One region of the Micromonospora sp. PTRAS2 genome, then DNA from elsewhere that is predicted to be linked to it. Evidence: predicted binding sites of a transcription regulator. Region 1 holds the regulator's gene; the other holds the start of a gene.
What was found. The regulator HrcA, encoded in region 1, represses chaperone genes, less so after heat shock. The targets are predictions, from matches to a motif close to GGTTNGCACNCTCNNNNNGAGNGTGCNAACC.
Positions count from the first base shown of each region.

Region 2: groES (co-chaperone GroES) is a predicted target of HrcA. The motif match lies at 1,622-1,652, and genes of this name have one in related genera.

Region 1 covers NZ_JBSWBU010000004.1:60,238-63,637, reverse strand. Annotated here, with positions in the region: gene dnaJ (molecular chaperone DnaJ) at 1-925, opposite strand, end outside; gene hrcA (heat-inducible transcriptional repressor HrcA) at 999-2,021, opposite strand; gene ACVMYR_RS15255 (DUF4870 domain-containing protein) at 2,331-2,954, shown strand; gene hemW (radical SAM family heme chaperone HemW) at 2,997-3,400, opposite strand, start outside.
Region 2 covers NZ_JBSWBU010000003.1:312,956-316,355, forward strand. Annotated here, with positions in the region: gene groL (chaperonin GroEL) at 1-1,104, opposite strand, end outside; gene groES (co-chaperone GroES) at 1,175-1,489, opposite strand; gene ACVMYR_RS12220 (THUMP-like domain-containing protein) at 1,831-3,102, shown strand; gene ybaK (Cys-tRNA(Pro) deacylase) at 3,112-3,400, shown strand, end outside.

The DNA.
Region 1 (3,400 bases):
TGCCCGGCTGGGTGCCGGCCTTGACGTCGACCGTCTCCTCGCTGTCGAGGGTCTTGATGGTCAGCCGGGTGCCGAGCGCGGCGGCCGTCATCGGGACGGTGACCCGGCAGTGCAGGTCGTCGCCCTTGCGGGAGTAGACGTCGTGCGGGCGCTCGTGGATCTCGACGTAGAGGTCGCCGGCGGTGCCGCCTCCCGGGCCGACCTCGCCCTGCTGGGCGAGCCGGATGCGCATGCCGTCCTCGACCCCGGCGGGGATCTTGACGGTGAGCGAGCGGCGGGTGCGCACCCGCCCGTCGCCGGTGCAGGTCGGGCAGGGGTGCGGGATGGTGGTGCCGTAGCCCTGGCAGACCGTGCACGGCCGGGCGGAGACCACCTGGCCGAGGAAGGTGCGCTGCACCGACTGGACCTCGCCCCGGCCGCCGCACGCCTCGCAGGTGGCCAGGTGGGTGCCGGCCGCCGTGCCCGCCCCGGAGCAGGTGGTGCAGAGCACCGCCGTGTCGACGGTGATGGGGGCCTCGACGCCGAACGCCGTCTCGTGCAGGTCCAGCTCCAGGCGCAGGATCGCGTCCGCGCCGGGCCGGGTGCGCGGGCGCGGGCCCCGGGAGCCGCCGGCCGCGCCGCCGAAGAAGGCGTCCATGATGTCCTGGAAGCCGACGAACGGGCCGGCCCCGCCGGGTCCGCCCGGGCCGCCCATGCCCCCGCCGCCGGGGGCGAGGGGGTCGCCGCCGAGGTCGACGATCTGCCGTTTCCGGTCGTCCGAGAGGACCTCGTACGCGGCGTTGATGTCCTTGAACTTCTCCTGTGCCTCCGGGTCCGGATTGACGTCCGGGTGGAACTGCCGCGCCAGCTTGCGGTAGGCGCGCTTGATCTCGTCGTCGGAGGCCTCCCGGCTCACGCCGAGGATGCCGTAGTAGTCCCTGGCCACTGCGTCCCGTGTCCTCATGTTCTTGTCGCGTTGCGCCGGTCGTCGGCCGGAGCCGGCCGTCGGCCCTGACTGGTCAGTTCTGGGCCAGCAGCTCGCCCACGTAGCGTGCCACGGCCCGCACCGTGGCGATGGTGCCGGGGTAGTCCATCCGGGTGGGGCCGACCACGCCCAGTCCGCCGAGCGCGGTCGCCCCCGGGCCGTAGCCGGTGCTCACCACCGAGGCGGCCCGCAGATTGTCGATCTCGTTCTCGTCGCCGATCAGCACGCGGGTGGTGGTCGACTCGGCCTCGCCGATGAGCTTGAGCATCACCACCTCCTCCTCCAGCGCCTCCAGAATGGGCCGCAGGGACCCCTGGAAGTCGAGCAGGCCGCCCCGGGTCAGGTTGGCGGTGCCGGCCAGCGCGATGCGCTCCTCGTGCCGCTCGACCAGCGTCTCCAGCAGCACGGTGGAGAGCGTGGTCATGGTGCCGCGCAGGTGCGGGCTCGACTCCTCGACCAGCGCCTGCACCAGCGGCGGGGTCTCCGACAGCCGGCTGCCGACGAGCTTCTCGTTGACCAGCCGGCGCAGGTCGGTGACGTCGTCGGCGCTCACCGGCGCGGGCAGCTCGACCAGCCGCTGCTCGACCCGGCCGGTGTCGGCGATCATCACCAGCATCAGCCGGGTGGTGGAGATCGGCACCAGCTCCAGGTGCCGCACCGAGGAGCGGGCCAGCGAGGGATATTGCACCACGGCGACCTGCCGGGTGAGCTGCGCCAGCAGCCGCACCGTGCGGTGCACCACGTCGTCGAGGTCGACCGCGCCGACCAGGAAGCGCTCGATCGCCCGGCGCTCGGCCGGGCTGAGCGGCTTGACGCGGGACAGCCGGTCGACGAAGAGGCGGTAGCCCCGGTCGGTGGGGACCCGGCCGGCGCTGGTGTGCGGCTGCCGGATGTAGCCCTCCTCCTCCAGCACCGCCATGTCGTTGCGCACCGTCGCGGGGGAGACGCCGAGCTGGTGCCGCTCGACCAGCGCCTTGCTGCCGACCGGCTCCTGGGTGGCGACGTAGTCCTCGACGATCGCGCGGAGCACGGCGAGCTTGCGGTCGTCCAGACCCACCCTGCCACCTCCTGTCGCATGTCGGGCCCGGCGGCGCGGCGGCACCGCAGGTCGGCGCTCCGCCGGTGCGTCGACGCCTGGCACTCGACTGTAACGAGTGCCAGTCTACGTCGGCTGCCCCGTGCTGGGTAAGATCAACGACGGACCGCGGGTGCGGCGACCGCCGCGCGGGAGGCCGGCCGGGCGCGCGCCGACCGGTCGACGGCCGCCCGGTGCGGGCCGCCACCTGCGTGGGCGGGCCGAACATCCGCCGCTCCGCGGCGGTGTCGCTCTGGTGCCCGCTTGCCCGCAACCCCTACCGTGACGTGCATGACTGAACCACCTCGCCCTCCCGGATCGGGCGACCCCGGCGGCTACCCGCCGGAGCCGAACCCGTCGGCACCGTACGGCTCGCCGGGGCACGAGCCCCCCACCGCACCACTGTCCGGGGCCCCCGGGGCGGGCGGCTATCCCCCGCCCGGTGGCTATCCGCCGCCCACCGGTGACCAGCCGCCGTCGGCCGGCTACCCGCCACCCGGGGGCGGCTTCCCCCCGCCCGGTGGCGGATATCCGACCGGCGGCGCGTACGGCGCGCCCTCCGGCGGCTACGCCAACAACGAGGACAAGACCTGGGTCCTGGTCGCCCACTTCGGCGGCGCGGCGGGGATGTTCCTCGGCGGTGGCGTGCTCGGCTGGCTCGCGCCGCTGATCGCCCTGCTCGCCCGGGGCAACCAGTCGCCGACGGTCCGCGCCCACGCGGTGGCGGCGCTGAACTTCCAGCTCCTCTGGTCGGTCATCGCCCTGATCGGCTGGATCCTCACCTGCATCCTGGTGGGGCTCCTGATCGGCTTCGGCGCCATGATCGTCGGCATCATCTTCGGCATCGTCGCCGGCATCAAAGCGAACGAGGGCAGCCCCTACCGCTACCCGATGACCGTCAACCTGATCAAGTGATCCCCGACCGGCCGCTCCCCCGGCCGGTCGGGGTCACCCCCGTCAGGGCAGCAGGTCGCGCACGACCGCGTCGGCCAGCAGCCGGCCGCGCAGCGTGAGCACCGCCCGGCCGGCCGCGTAGCCGGCCGGGTCGAGCAGGCCGTCGGCGAGGGCCCGCCGGGCCCCGGCGCGGCCCGCGTCGTCCAGCACCGCCAGCGGCAGCCCCGAGGCGAGCCGCAGCCGCAGCATGACGTCCTCCGTGTGGGCCTCGTCGGGCGTGAGCACCTCCCGGGCCAGGCCGGGCGACTCCCCCGCCGCCAGGCGCTTCGCGTACGCGGCCGGGTGCTTGACGTTCCACCAGCGCACCCCGCCGACGTGGCTGTGCGCCCCCGGCCCGAGACCCCACCAGTCGCCGCCGTTCCAGTAGAGCAGGTTGTGCCGGCACCGGCCGGCCGGCGTGCGGGCCC
Region 2 (3,400 bases), on a different contig from region 1:
CGCCAGCCGCTCGGCCAGCTTCTCCCGGTCCCAGTCGGAGTCCGAGGCCTCGATCTCCTTGCGGATCTGGGCGACCCGGTCGGCGACCTCGCTGGCCTGGCCACCGCCATCGACGATGGTGGTGGTCTCCTTGTCGACCACGACGCGCCGGGCGGTGCCGAGCACCTCCAGGCCGACCTGGTCAAGCTTGTAGCCCAGCTCAGGGGCGACCAGCTCGGAGCCGGTGAGGATCGCCATGTCCTGGAGCATCGCCTTGCGGCGGTCGCCGAAGCCGGGGGCCTTGACCGCGCAGACCTTGAGGGTCTTGCGGACCGAGTTGACCATGAGCGTCGACAGGGCCTGACCCTCGACGTCCTCGGCGACGATCAGCAGCGGCTTGTTGTTCTGGAGGACCTTCTCCAGCAGCGGCAGCAGCTCCTCGATCCCCGAGATCTTCTGCGTGGTGATCAGGATGTACGGGTCCTCCAGGACCGACTCCTGACCCTCCGCGTCGGTGACGAAGTTGGGGGAGATGAAGCCCTTGTCGAACTGGAGGCCCTCGGTCACGTTGAGCTCGGTGGTGAGCGCCGAGCCCTCCTCGACGGTGATGACGCCGTCGCGGCCGACCCGCTCCATCGCCTCGGCGATCAGGTCGCCGATGGTCGCGTCCTGCGCGGAGATCGTCGCAACGTGCGCGATCGACTCCTTGCCGGCGACCTCGACGGCCCGGTCGAGCAGGGCCTCGGAGACCTTCGTGGCCGCCGCGTCGATGCCGCGCTTGAGGCCGGACGGGTTGGCGCCGGCGGTCACGTTGCGCAGGCCCTCGCGGACCATGGCCTGGGCCAGCACGGTCGCGGTGGTGGTCCCGTCGCCGGCGACGTCGTTGGTCTTGGTCGCCACCTCCTTGACCAGCTGCGCGCCGAGGTTCTCGTACGGGTTGGTGAGCTCGATCTCCTTGGCGATGGTCACGCCGTCGTTGGTGATCGTGGGCACACCGAACTTCTTGTCCAGGACGACGTTGCGCCCGCGCGGGCCGAGAGTGACCTTGACCGCGTCCGCGAGGGCGTTGACACCGTGCTCCAGCAGGTGCCGGGCGTCGTCCGAGAAGCTCAGGATCTTCGCCATCTGTATCCCTTCGAAGCGTCACTGCCCCGGCCCGGCGAGCCGGACCGGGGCAGTGACGCGGATCGGTTGCTTACTTCTCGATGACCGCGAGGACGTCGCGGGCGGAGAGCACCAGGTACTCCTCGCCGGCGTACTTGACCTCGGTGCCGCCGTACTTCGAGTAGAGGACGGTGTCGCCGACCTTCACGTCGATCGGCACGCGGTTGCCCTTGTCGTCGATCCGGCCCGGGCCGACAGCGAGGACGGTGCCCTCCTGCGGCTTCTCCTTGGCGGTGTCGGGGATCACGATGCCCGACGCCGTGGTGGTCTCAGCCTCGTTCGCCTGGACCACGATGCGGTCCTCGAGCGGCTTGATCGCAACCTTGGTCGCGGTAGTCACGGGCATACCCTCCTGGGGTACTGGTTTCGTTGCCGGACGGCGGGGCCGACCAGCGTCAATCTGCCACATGCCACCGGGCGGGGCCGTCGTCGCGGGTGCCGGTCCGCCTGGCGTCAACCCCCGGGCACGGGGCCCGGAAGCTGGCACCCTCGATGGGAGAGTGCTAATCGCAGGTTAGGCCGTGGCTAGCACTCCGTCAAGGAGAGTGCCAACGCGTCGCCCGTCGTGTCGCCACAGTTTCGCCACTCGTCACCGCGACACGCCGCCACCGCCGCCCCCGGACCTCGTCGACCTCCGACACCACCACCGCCGTCGGTCCGCCGCCGCCCGGGCCCGACAATGGGCGCGTGGATCTCGACCAGCTCGCCGCCCTGCGTACCCCCGAGGGGTCGGCCGCGCTCGCCGCGGCGACCGAGGTGGCCGGCGGCGACCCGCTGGCGGCGGCGGCCGCGCTCCGCTCGGCCGGGGTGCCCGCCGGGCTGGCCGCCGCCGCGCTGACCCAGGCCGAGCTGCGCCGCCGGGCCGTCGCCAAGTTCGGGCCGGCGGCGGCCGGCATGTTCCTCACCCGCGCGGGGCTGGAGCAGGCGACCCGGGGGGTCGTCGCGGCCCGGCGGGCCGACCGGCTGCGCGCCGCCGGGGTGCGCACCCTGGCCGACCTGGGCTGCGGCCTCGGCGCCGACGCGCTCGCCGCCGCCCGCGCCGGCATCCGGGTGTACGGGGTGGAGGCCGACCCGGTCACCGCCGCGATGGCCGCCGCGAACGCCGAGGCCGCCGGGCTGGCCGACGTTTTCACGGTGGAGTGCGGCGACGCCACGGCGTTCGACGTGTCCGCCGTCGACGCGGCGTTCTGCGACCCGGCGCGGCGCAGGGCCGGCACGGGCCGGCGGATCTTCGACCCGAACGCCTACTCGCCGCCGTGGGACTTCGTCACCGCGCTGGCCGAGCGGGTGCCGCACACGGTGGTGAAGGTGGCCCCGGGGCTCGACCACAGCCTGATCCCGGCCGGCGCGGAGGCGGAGTGGGTCAGCGTGGGCGGCGACCTGGTCGAGGCCGCCCTGTGGTGCGGCCGACTCGCCGAGGTCCCCCGCCGCGCGACCGTGCTGAAGGAAGGGCCCCCTGTTAACGCTTTCTGTATAGGAAGGGCCCCCTGCAATCACCCCCGGCCCGCCTGCCACCACCAGCTCACCGGTTCCGGCACGGAAGAGGCCGCCGTCGGGCCCGTCCGGCGGTACGTCCACGACCCCGACCCGGCCGTCGTCCGCGCGCACCTCGTGGCGGAGCTGGCCGGCGAGCTGGACGCCACGCTCGCCGACCCGACCATCGCCTACCTGTACGCCGACACTCCCGGCGCGACGCCGTTCGCCCGCTGCCTGGAGGTGACCGACGTGCTGCCGTTCTCGCTGAAACGGCTGCGCGCCCTGCTGCGCGAGCGCAGGGTGGGCCGGGTCGAGATCCTCAAGCGCGGCTCGGCGCTGGAGCCGGAGCGGCTGCGGCGTGACCTGCGGCTGGCCGGCCCGGAGGCGGCGAGCCTGGTGCTGACCCGGGTGGCCGGCGCGCCGACCGTGCTGGTCTGCCGCCCGGTGACGTATCCGCTGGATCAGGAGGCGGCGGCCGGCTAGCTTGTCGGCATGGCGGGACAGGGGACTCCGGCGACGGCGCTGTTGACAAAGCGGAAGATCCGGCACAGCACCCACCCGTACGACGTGTCGCCGGACGCGCCGAACTACGGCGCGCTCGTCGCGGCGGCCCTGGGTGTGCCGCCGGAGCGGGTGTTCAAGTCCCTCGTCACCGAGGTCGACGGCGCGCTCGCGGTGGCGGTGGTGCCGGTGACCGGCGAGCTGGACCTCAAGGCGCTCGCCGCCGCGCTGGGCGGCAAGCGGGCGACGATGGCCGACCGGGCGGTGGCGGAGCGGGCCA